DNA from 2 places in the Hathewaya limosa genome. Region 2 is predicted to be linked to the other one. Evidence: riboswitches for the same ligand, from Rfam matches in the RefSeq annotation. Region 2 holds a riboswitch; the other holds the start of a gene.

Region 1 (6,297 bases), on a different contig from region 2:
TTTTATAAGAGATGCAATTTTTTTATCATTTTTATTATCTTCTCTAGTAGCTAAAACATTTACATGCTTTTCTATATCTTTTATGTTTTCAAGAAATAATACATTTTTTGTATCTAATTTTGCTTCAAGTGCATAGTTACCATTAATTATAGCAATATCTACTTCATCTAATAATCTAGGTAATTGAGCTGCTTCAGTTGCTTTTATTTTAATTTGTTTTGGATTTTCAGATATATCTTTTTCTGTAATATTTTCAGCATTTTTATCTTTAAGTTTTATTAATCCTTGTTTTTCTAAAAGTTTTAAAGCCCTAGTTCCATTAGAATTATCATTAGGAATGGCTATTGTAGAACCATTTTTTAATTCAGTAATAGATTTTATTTTTTGTGAATAGGCAGATAGTGGTTCTGCATGAACTTTAGCAACAGGGACTAAGCTAGTACCATTTTTTTCGTTGAAATTATTTAAATAGGGTATGTGCTGAAAGTAGTCTGCATCAAGTTCTTTTTCATTAAGAGCTTTATTAGGAACCACATAATCAGTAAATTCTTTTATTTGTAATTCGATTCCTTGATTATGAAGTTTATCCTTTGCAAATTTTAAAATTTCTGCATGTGGGGCAGGGGATGCACCAACTATTAAAGTCTTAGATGAATTTTGACTTTCTTTATTAGTACCACATCCTACTAAAGTTATAGTTAATAAAAGTGTTGAGATTAAAGCTACGATTTTTTTCATATAAATTCCTCCTAAAATTTTATCTTTTATCAAATTTTTTTGTAAAATAGTTTCCTGTGCTCTGAATGATTTGCACTAGAATTATTAAAACAACTATAGTTATTAAAATTATTTCATTGTTATATCTCATATAACCTTCTCTTATGGCGTAATCACCAATACCTTCACCTCCTATAGCACCAGCCATAGCAGAATATCCTATTATGTTTATAATTGTTAAAGTTATTCCAGATATAAGGGAAGGCAATGCTTCTTTTAACATAACCTTAAATATAATTTCAAAATTATTGGCACCCATAGAAAGAGCTGCTTCAATGAGCCCATATGGAACTTCACCTAATGATGTATCTATGATTCTAGCTACAAAAGGAGTAGCGGCTATAGAAAGTGGAACAATTGCGGCTGTAGACCCAATAGTAGTGCCAACTAATATTTTAGATATAGGAAATAGTGCTACAATTAAAATAATAAAAGGTACTGATCTAAAGATATTTACAATAGTATCTAAAATTTTATTTATTCTAGAGTTTTCTAATATATGTCCTTTAGAAGTAACCCGCAAAATTATTCCTAAAGGTAATCCTAGAATCAGAGAAAATAAGGTTGATATAGATACCATATATAAGGTTTGTAGTAATGGCTTTGGTATAGAATATAAGATTTCTAAAATGTTTTTCATGTTAATCACCTCTTTTTTTAACAAATTTTTTATGAATATAATTTAGAATTTTGTATATTATTATTTTTAGTTTGGCAAGTTATTAGAAAATGTTTTGATGTTTTGCTTTTAGGATTAGTAAATACATCTGAAACATATCCATCTTCTGCAATGATTCCTGATTCTAAGACTGCTATTTTATTACAAAGTTTTTCTATAACGTCCATTTCATGTGTGATAACTATTATAGTAATATTAAGTTCTTTATTTATTTTTTTTAAAAGTTTTATTATAGAATCTGTTGTAATAGGATCTAATGCTGAAGTTGCTTCATCGCAAAGAAGGATTTTAGGATTGTTAGCAAGGGCACGAGCAATTCCTACTCTTTGTTTTTCACCTCCAGATAAATTTGATGGATACATGTCTTTTTTGTCTTTTAAATTAACTAAATCTAAAAGTCCTAAAACTTTATTCTCTATATCTTTTTTAGATAGCTTAGAAAGTTTTAGAGGAAAGGCTATATTTTCGTATATTGTGGAGTTCATAAGCAAATTAAAGTGTTGAAAAATCATTCCTATTTTTTTTCTTACACTTCTTAAATTTTTTTTAGGTAATTTATTTATATCAAAATAATCAGTGCTTTCCTCATATAGATTTTTTATTAATATTTCACCTGAAGTAGGTGATTCTAATGCATTTATACATCTTAAAAGAGATGATTTGCCTGCGCCACTTAATCCCATTATTCCAAAAATGTCTCCTTCTTTTATATGTAAGTTAATGTTTTTTAAAGCCTCAATTGAAGTATTTTTATGAGTATATACTTTGCTTAATTTTTTAATTTGAATCATAGGTTTATATCTCCTTTATAATAAAATTTGAAAATAAAAAAACCTCTTTGAAGAAGAGGTTTAAAAAAGTTTCTCATCTTCGGGTAATAAAATTACCACTCTGGAATTAGCACCTTACATAAAATATGTTGGTTGCTGGGTTTCATAGGGCCAGTCCCTCCACCTCTCTTGATAAGGGTAATATTAAATTTTTAGTAAAGTTCATTAATTTTTTTATGTAATAAAAAAATCCTCTTAAAAGATAAGAGGATGAATTATCGTTTTCTCTTATCTTTGGATAACAAGGTTATCACTCTGGAATTAGCACCTTGCATTAAATATGCGGGTTGCCGGGCATCATAGGGCCAGTCCCTCAGCCACTCTTAATAAGAGTCTTTATTAAATTAGTTTATATTATAATTGTTAAAAATTATTCTGTCAATAAATATTTTAAAAATTTAATTATTTAAATAACCATTGACTAAATTGCGATAATTAATTACAATTTAAAATGATAGTCATTATCATTGAAGGAAGGGAAAGTTATATGTTCAATAAAAGATTAATTGAGATGGCACGTGAGTCTAAAAAGTGGATTTTTTCAACGGTGTTTATGAATTGGATAAGCCTACTTTTAAATATAGTTATGATTATGAGTCTTGGATTTTATTTAGAGAATTTATATAAAAATTCAGTAACTAAAGAGCAAGGTATTCTTGTGTTTTGTGTTGTAATTGTAGCTATAATAGGAAGATATATTTGTGACTATAAGGCTACAAAATCGTCTTATAAAGCTTCAGCTAATGCTCGTATTAAACTTAGAAATAATGTTTACAGTAAATTAATATCATTAGGCGTTCATTACAATGATAAAATTTCTTCTTCAGAAATAGTACAAGTAGCAGTCGAAGGAATAGAACAATTAGAAGTGTATTTTGGAAGATATTTACCACAGTTTTTTTATAGTATGATAGCACCTTTAACATTATTTATAGTATTGTCTTTTATAAGCATTAAAACATCAGTAATATTAATTTTAAGTGTACCATTAATTCCAATTTCAATTGTACTTGTAATGAAACTAGCTAAAAAGCTTTTGAGGAAATATTGGGGTATTTATATAAACCTAGGAGATTCATTTTTAGAGAATCTTCAAGGTTTAACAACGCTTAAAATATATAGTAGAGATGAAGACAAAAATAGAGAGATGAACCAAGAAGCAGAGAATTTTAGAAATATAACAATGAAAGTTTTGTCCATGCAATTAAATTCTATAACTGTTATGGATTTGATAGCATTCGGAGGAAGTGCTTTAGGAATAATAATCTGCCTTATGGAAGCACAAAAAGGTAATATAAGTTTTGGGGGAGTATTTTCTATAATCTTATTATCATCAGAATTTTTTATTCCAGTAAGACAACTAGGTTCATTTTTCCATGTAGCTATGAATGGTATTGCTGCATCAGAAAAGATTTTTAAAATAATTGATCTTGAAGAGAAGTTATATAAAGATAATAAAATTATAGGTTTTTGTAACAACAATATAGAATTAAAAAATGTAAATTTTTCTTATGAAAAAAATAGAAAGATTTTAAAAAATGTTTCCATAAGTATAAAGGATAAGAATTTAACTGCATTGGTTGGAACATCGGGATGTGGTAAAAGTACGATAGTAAGTTTAATAATGGGGTTATTTAAAGAGTACGATGGAAGTATAACTATGGGAGAACAGGATTTAAAATTATTAGGAGATGAACAAAGATTTAATGATATAACTTTAGTTTCTCATAATAGTTATATATTTTCAGGGACTATAGAAGAAAATTTAAAAATGGGTAAAATGGATGCTACGGAAGATGAACTTATACAGGTTCTTAAAAAAGTAAATTTATATGACTTTGTATATTCTATGCCTAAAAAGTTAAAAAGTGAGATTAAGGACTCAGGAGCAAATTTATCTGGTGGACAAAGGCAACGTTTGGCCTTGGCAAGAGCTTTATTGCATAATAGTAGGGTGTATATATTTGATGAGGCTACTTCTAATATTGATGTAGAAAGTGAAAATAAGATTATGGAAATAGTTTATGAACTTTCAAAAATTAAGAATGTTATAGTTATATCACATAGACTTTATAATATTAAAGATGCGGATAACATATATGTTATGGAAAATGGTGAAATTATAGAACAAGGAATGCATAAAGAATTAATGGATAATGAAAAAGTATATAGTAAATTAGTTAATGAACAAGAAGAATTAGAATGTATAGGGGAGGAAAATTATGCGTAGATCAGGTATGACTATAATGGGTAAATTAATAGGATTATTAAAACCTCTATTACATATAATGTTTATAACTATTACAATGGGGGTATTAGGTTTTTTAAGTTCTATTTTTATAACCATATATGGAGGAAAAGGCATATTAAATATAATGGGTTTATATAAAGATACGACCTTAAAAAATATTTTTATAGTTATTATTACTTGTGGATTATTAAGAGGAGTACTACGATATTTAGAACAATATTCAGGACACTATATAGCTTTTAAATTATTAGCTTTATTAAGAGATAAGGTTTTTAAAAAATTAAGAGAATTGAGTCCGGCTAAATTGGATGGTGAAGAAAAAGGAAATTTAATTTCTATTATAACCAGTGATATCGAATTATTAGAAGTATTTTATGCACACACTATAGCACCTATATGTATAGGTTTTTTAACATCCTTGATAATGGTAATATATATTTCCAAAATTAATATAAGTTTAGGTATAGTTGCATTATTTGCCTATATTATAATAGGTTTTTTTATTCCATATTACACATCAAAATTAGGAAAGGAAAGTGGAATAAGTTATAGAAATTCCTTTGGGAAAATGAATAGTTTTGTTTTGGATTCATTAAAAGGAATAAGAGAAATATTATTTTTTAATATGGGTAAAAAGCGATTAGAAGAAATAGATAAACGTGGACAAGAGTTGAATGATCAGTTACAAACTATAAAAAAACATGAGGGTATAGTACGAGGACTCACGGATTCTATAATTGTTAGTTTTATAGGAATTATGCTATTTGTAGGTAGTAGATTATATTTAAGAGGAATTATAGGATTTCATGAAATGATAATTGCTATTATAGCTCTTGCTAGTTCTTTTGGACCTGTAGTTGTGCTTAGTAATTTATCAAACAATTTATTGAATACTTTAGCAGCAGGAGATAGGGTGTTAAATTTATTAGAGGAAAAACCTGTAGTAGAAGAAAATAAAATGGGAAGAACAGTAGAGTTTAATAAATTAGAGGTAAAAGATGTATTTTTTAAATACGATAAAGAAAATATTTTAGAAAATATAAATATGGAGATAAATAAAGGAGAAGTCGTTGGATTAATTGGAGAAAGTGGATGTGGTAAAAGTACACTTTTAAAATTGCTTATGAGATTTTGGGATGTAAGTAAGGGCAAAATTGAAATTTCAAGTACAAATCTTAAATATGTAAACAGTAAATCTTTAAGAAATCTAGAAAGTTTAGTAACACAGGATACTTTTTTATTTAATGATAGTATTTTAGAAAATATAAGAATATGCAAAAAAGATGCTACTTTAGAAGAGGTAAAGGAAGCTGCTAAAAAAGCATCTATTGATGGGTTTATCGAAAGTTTAGAGAATGGATATGATACCAAAGTGGGAGAACTTGGTGATAGACTATCTGGTGGTGAGAGACAAAGATTGGGTCTTGCTAGAGCATTTTTACATGATGGTGATTTAATACTGTTAGATGAACCAACTAGTAATTTAGATAGTTTAAATGAAAAAGTAATTTTAAAATCTTTAAAAGAAAATTCAGGCAATAAAACAATAGTTATAGTATCTCATAGGGCATCTACAGTCAATATTGCAGATAAGATATATAAGGTGGAAGATAAAAATATTAGCCTACAAGTTTGATAATATAATTATATAGGCAATTGACCTAATATCTTGAGGTGTTGGAAGAAGTAAGGCAATATATTTTAAAGATTGATATGATATAACATTAGAGTTATTAGAAATCATATAAAATATTAAAATT
Region 2 (6,297 bases):
ATCCATGTAAATTTATAAAATAAGAAAACTAAAGATAGTCACTTTTCTATAGAAAAGTGGCTATTTTAAAATTTAAATCTTAAGGAGGGTTTATTTTGAAAGATTATATAGAACAAAGAGTATTGGAAGTAGCTCAATATATTATAGAATCAAAATCAACAATAAGAAAAACCGCTACAGTTTTTGGAGTAAGTAAAAGTACAATTCATAAGGACATGACAGAAAGACTTCCTAAAATAAATCCACAAATTGCAAGCCAAGCTAAAAATGTTTTAGAATTAAATAAGGCGGAAAGACATATAAGAGGTGGAAAAGCTACCCAATTAAAATATAAAACTATGGAAGTTTAAAAATACCTATTTCATATGCACAATTATTATGTTAGAATAGTTAATGTGATATTTTACAATGCTTAAATTAAAGTAAAAAAAATTTTTTAAAAATTTATTCTAAAAAAAAGGTTTTTTTTGATTAGTATAGAAGTAAAATATGTTAGAACTAATATACCAATGAGCAGGAGTGAAAGCTATGTTTTTTTTCGGAATGGGTACTGATATGGGTATAGATTTAGGTACAGCTACAGTTCTTGTATACATAAAAGGAAAAGGTGTAATCTTAAAGGAACCTTCAGTAGTTGCAATCGACAAGACAAATGATAGGGTTTTAGCTGTTGGAGAAGAAGCAAGACAAATGATTGGTAGAACACCAGGGAATATAGTAGCAACAAGACCATTAAAAGATGGTGTTATCTCTGATTATGATATGACAGAAAAAATGTTAAAACATTTTATTAGAAAAGCTTGTGGAAGAAAGAAAGCAACTCCAAGAGTTGTTATTTGTGTTCCATGTGAAGCTACAGAGGTTGAAAGAAGAGCAGTTAAAGGAGCGGCAAAAATGGCGGGGGCAAAAATGGTTCAATTAATAGAAGAACCAGTAGCAGCTGCTATAGGTGCAGGCTTAGATATATCTAAAGCTAGTGGAAATATGGTTATAGACATTGGTGGAGGTACCACAGATATAGCAGTTATATCTTTAGGTGGTATGGTTGTAAGACAATCTATAAAGGTAGCTGGAGATGAATTTGACGAAGCAATTATTAAGTATATAAGAAAGAAACACAAGCTTATGATTGGTGAAAGAACTGCAGAGGAATTAAAGATAAATATTGGTTGTGCATATGAAGTAGAAGAAGAAAGTATGGAAATAAGAGGAAGAGATTTAATTACAGGACTTCCTAAAAACATAACAGTAACTTCTAGTGAAATGAGGGAAGCTTTAGCAGAAGCTGTAGAAGCTATAGCAGAGTGTGCACATGCTGTTCTTGAAAAGACACCACCTGAGTTAGCATCTGATATAGCTGACAAAGGAATTGTTATGACCGGTGGTGGAGCATTATTAAATGGGCTTGATAAGTTAATCCAAGATCATACTAAGGTACCAGTATATGTAGCAGAAGATAGTGTATCTTGTGTTGCATTAGGAACAGGGAAATCATTAGATTCCATAGAATATATGGGAAAAGAATAATATATTATTAAGTTATTATGTAAATAATAAAAAAATACAAGCTATATTATAAATAGCTTGTATTTTTTTATCTAAATTTTTAATGTATAAGATTTTTCTAAAGAAATACAAATTTTTTTAGCCATATTCATGATAAAACTTAATCTAATACTTCTAGAATAAAAAGGTTCCGAATTATTATAGGAATCAACAACTGCTACTATGGATAGGTTACCTACAGGAGGTAAATATTTTCCTACGCCTTTTCCAGGACATATGGGGTAATCTCTAATTATTATGTTACCTATATCTTCATCATCACTTAAACAAGCATCTATTCCTATAATGTTATGATTGGGATATTCATTATTTATATAGTTTAAGTTTTCTTCTAAATTTAAGGCGTGAATAGGTTTGTTTAAGGAGCCAAATACTTTTAGAGGAAACTTTCGATCTATCAATAGAGAACCTACTAATGGACCTAAACAATCACCTATGCATCTATCAGTGCCTATACATACTATTATAGTTTTTTCATCTATGGTTTTTTTTAAAGATTCAACTAGTGTATTTATACAGCGTTCATTTAAATAGTTAATACAAGTTTTATCCACAAGGCACCTCCTAAATATAGCAGAGTTTTAAAGGATAGTATATAATATTACACTAATAAAAATATGTGAATGAAAGATTAAATATGAAGAAGGTGTAAAAAAACATATTAATTTTTAGTAAAAAGGAGTATTATAAAGAAAATATAAGTATAAAGAAAGTAATCTTCTTAAATAAGGAGAAAACGACTTGAAATAAGAACCGTAAAAATGTATACTACTTCTTGTCGGAAATACACGACAACAAAACATAATAAGTAGTATTAAATAGGGATGAGTTCCCGAGTGGCCAAAGGGGGCAGACTGTAAATCTGTTGCGTTTCGCTTCGATGGTTCGAATCCATCCTCATCCACCATTATTTTAATACTTATGCTGGCATGGCTCAATTGGCAGAGCAGCTGACTTGTAATCAGCAGGTTGTAGGTTCAATTCCTATTGCCAGCTCCAATTTGGAGGAGTTCCCGAGTGGCCAAAGGGGGCAGACTGTAAATCTGTTGCGTCTCGCTTCGATGGTTCGAATCCATCTTCCTCCACCATTTTAAAAATAGAATATGTTTTGTGCTGGCATGGCTCAATTGGCAGAGCAGCTGACTTGTAATCAGCAGGTTGTAGGTTCGATTCCTATTGCCAGCTCCATTTTTGGAGGAGTTCCCGAGTGGCCAAAGGGGGCAGACTGTAAATCTGTTGCGTTTCGCTTCGATGGTTCGAATCCATCTTCCTCCACCATTTTAAAAAAATATATTTTGTGCTGACATGGCTCAATTGGCAGAGCAGCTGACTTGTAATCAGCAGGTTGTAGGTTCGATTCCTATTGTCAGCTCCATTTTTGGATGAGTTCCCGAGTGGCCAAAGGGGGCAGACTGTAAATCTGTTGCGTTTCGCTTCGATGGTTCGAATCCATCTTCATCCACCAAGGACATGTTTTCATGTCCTTTTATTTTTTATCATTTAAATGTTTCTATTGACCATGTAATAAGATTATGCTATGATGAAGTTATAATGTAAATATAAAAAAATAAAAAATTAAATAAAATGCTCTTATCAAGAGAGGTGGAGGGAAAAGGGCCCTGTGAAACCCGGCAACCAGTGTATAAACACTAAGGTGCCAATTCCTGCAGAATTTTATATCTGCAAGATAAGAGGTGGTAGATATTAACAACCTCTTCTTATTGAAGGGGTTTTTTTATTAGGAAAAAAGGCCATGCTCTAGAAAAGATAAACATTTTGGAGGGAGAATAATATGAGAAAGTTATTTACATCAGAGTCAGTTACAGAAGGACATCCAGATAAAATATGTGATCAAATTTCAGATGCTATTTTAGATGCTATTTTAGAAAAAGATCCTCAAGGTAGAGTTGCGTGTGAGACAACTTGTACAACTGGTGTTGTTTCAGTAATGGGGGAAATTACTACTAATTGTTATGTTGATATTCCTAAAGTTGTAAGAAAGACTGTAAGTGAAATAGGATATACAAGAGCTAAATATGGATTTGATGCAGAAACTTGTGCTGTTATGACATCTATTGATGAACAATCACAAGATATTGCTATGGGCGTAGACGAAGCTTTAGAATCTAAAGAGGGTAAAATGGATACAATAGAAGCTATTGGTGCTGGAGATCAAGGTATGATGTTTGGATATGCATCAAATGAAACAGCAGAATATATGCCACTTCCAATATCACTTGCTCATAAGTTAGCTTTAAGATTATCACAAGTTAGGAAAAATGGAACATTAGGATATTTAAGACCTGATGGAAAAACTCAGGTAACAGTAGAATATGAAGGTGATAAACCTGTTAGAATAGATACAATTGTTATTTCAACTCAACACGGTCCTGATGTTACTCGTGAACAAATTGAAGCTGATTTAATAAAATATGTAATTAAAGAAATAGTTCCTGAGGAATTATTGGATGGAAATACAAGATATTTAATAAATCCAACAGGAAGATTTGTAATTGGTGGACCACAAGGTGATACAGGATTAACAGGAAGAAAGATTATAGTAGATACTTATGGTGGAGCTGGAAGACATGGTGGCGGTGCTTTTTCAGGTAAAGATCCAACAAAGGTAGATAGATCTGCAGCATATGCAGCAAGATGGGTTGCTAAAAATTTAGTTGCAGCTGGTATTGCTGATAAATTAGAAATTCAGTTAGCTTATGCTATAGGAGTTGCTAAGCCAGTATCTATTTGTGTTGAAACATTTGGAACAGGTAAGAAATCAGAAGAAGAGATTGTTGAAATAATTAATAAAGTATTTGATTTAAGACCGGCTGCTATAATTAAAGAACTAGATTTAAGAAGACCTATATATAGACAAACAGCAGCATATGGCCATTTTGGAAGAATAGATGTTGATCTTCCTTGGGAAAGATTAGATAAAGTAGAGAAAATTAAAGAATTAATGTAATTAAATATTTTATAAAGGACACGATTACTCATTTATTTGGATAATCGTGTTTTCTAATTTTATATAAATTTTATGTTATAATTTAATAATAAGAGTTATAAAAAAGTATGGGAGAGATTTTATGTTTGAAATTATAGGTATAATAGAATCGATAATTTTTAAAAATGAAGAAAATGAATATACAGTAGCTAAATTAAAGGATGAAAAAGATGAACTTGTAACTATAGTTGGAACAATACCTTTTGTGAATGAAGGCCAAAATGTAAAAGTTACAGGTGAATGGAATGTTCATCCTAACTTTGGTAAACAGTTAAAAGTTAATTCATGTGAAGAAATTATACCTAAAACTTTAACAGGGATTGAAAAATATTTGGCTTCAGGCATAATTTCTGGAATAGGTCCTGTTACAGCAAAAAAAATAGTCTCACATTTTAAAGAAGAGACCTTAGATGTCTTAGATAATGATATTGATAGATTAGCCGAAATTGAAGGTATTGGGAAGAAAAAGATTAAATTAATATATGAATCATATTCTAGGCAAAGAGAATGTAGGAATATAATGATTTTTCTTCAACCTTACGGAATGACAGCTAATCAGTGTGTAAAAGTTTATAATAAATATGGGATTAGTGGAATAGATATAATAAAACAAAATCCATATAAGTTAGTAGAGGATATAGTAGGGGTAGGCTTTAAGACTGCAGATAAAATAGCACTAAATTTAGGAATAGAAAAAAATTCTCCTTATCGAATAAAAAGTGGAATAAAGTACTTGGTAAATGAATTTTGTTTGTTGGGAAATACTTATATGCCAATGGGTGAATTGATGGAAAAAGGAGAAAAGGTTCTTTGTGTAGATAAAGAAGAAATTGAAAAGGCTATTTTTGAAGTAACTATGGCTGGCAATATTAAAGTTGAAAATATAGATGAACAAGAATGTGTTTTTACAATACCTTATTATTATAGTGAATTATCTGTAACAAAAAAGATTTTAAGTCTAACTATGAGTTCTTATGATAAAGTTCATATTGATGTTGAAAAAGAAATAAAAAATTTTGAGAATGAAAATAATATTAAATTTGCTGTATCACAAAAAGAAGCCATTTGTGGGGCATTTGAAAATGGTATGGAAATAATAACTGGTGGTCCAGGAACAGGAAAGACTACTATAATTAATTGTATAATAAGAATATTTGAAGAATCAGGATTAAGTGTAGGTATGGCGGCTCCTACGGGAAGGGCAGCTAAAAGAATGACGGAAGCAACGGGTAGAGAAGCTAAAACTATTCATAGACTTTTAGAAATTGGATATAATGATGATGATAATATGCAGTTTTTGAAAAGTGAAGAGGATCCTTTAGAGTTTGATGTAATTATAGTAGATGAGGCATCTATGATAGATATTCTTTTAATGAACAATTTATTGAAGGCAGTTTCTTTAGGAACTAGAGTCATAATTGTGGGTGATGTAGACCAATTACCATCAGTAGGTCCAGGAAATGTACTTAGAGATCTAATAGAAAGTAAATGTGTAAATGTTGTTAGGCTAAAAGAAATTTTTAGGCAGGGAAAAGAAAGTATGATTGTCACTAATGCACATAAAATAAATAATTCAGAAATGCCTATTTTGAATAAAAAAGACAATGATTTTTATTTTTTAAGATGTGAGGACAGGGAAAAAATTTTAAATACAACTTTAGAACTTATACATAAGAGATTGCCTAAATTTAATGAAGCTTGGGATAATATGAAGGATATTCAAA

Evidence for each region. Region 2 has a riboswitch for S-adenosylmethionine ahead of metK (methionine adenosyltransferase). Riboswitches for the same ligand answer to the same signal wherever they lie in the genome.
Region 1: linked by a shared signal. The riboswitch ahead of QOZ93_RS10825 (methionine ABC transporter ATP-binding protein) and the one ahead of metK (methionine adenosyltransferase) in region 2 are both predicted to bind S-adenosylmethionine.

Annotation. Positions count from the first base shown of each region.
Region 1 covers NZ_JAUSWN010000019.1:31,516-37,812, reverse strand. Annotated here, with positions in the region: gene QOZ93_RS10835 (MetQ/NlpA family ABC transporter substrate-binding protein) at 1-738, opposite strand, end outside; gene QOZ93_RS10830 (methionine ABC transporter permease) at 758-1,417, opposite strand; gene QOZ93_RS10825 (methionine ABC transporter ATP-binding protein) at 1,447-2,247, opposite strand; SAM riboswitch class I at 2,318-2,425, opposite strand; SAM riboswitch class I at 2,512-2,619, opposite strand; gene QOZ93_RS10820 (ABC transporter ATP-binding protein/permease) at 2,774-4,516, shown strand; gene QOZ93_RS10815 (amino acid ABC transporter ATP-binding/permease protein) at 4,509-6,173, shown strand.
Region 2 covers NZ_JAUSWN010000001.1:122,664-128,960, forward strand. Annotated here, with positions in the region: gene QOZ93_RS00545 (M23 family metallopeptidase) at 1-23, shown strand, start outside; gene spoIIID (sporulation transcriptional regulator SpoIIID) at 96-350, shown strand; gene mreB (rod shape-determining protein) at 529-1,527, shown strand; gene yyaC (spore protease YyaC) at 1,599-2,120, opposite strand; tRNA gene QOZ93_RS00565 (tRNA-Tyr) at 2,389-2,473, shown strand; tRNA gene QOZ93_RS00570 (tRNA-Thr) at 2,490-2,565, shown strand; tRNA gene QOZ93_RS00575 (tRNA-Tyr) at 2,570-2,654, shown strand; tRNA gene QOZ93_RS00580 (tRNA-Thr) at 2,679-2,754, shown strand; tRNA gene QOZ93_RS00585 (tRNA-Tyr) at 2,760-2,844, shown strand; tRNA gene QOZ93_RS00590 (tRNA-Thr) at 2,866-2,941, shown strand; tRNA gene QOZ93_RS00595 (tRNA-Tyr) at 2,947-3,031, shown strand; SAM riboswitch class I at 3,154-3,260, shown strand; gene metK (methionine adenosyltransferase) at 3,359-4,534, shown strand; gene recD2 (SF1B family DNA helicase RecD2) at 4,656-6,297, shown strand, end outside.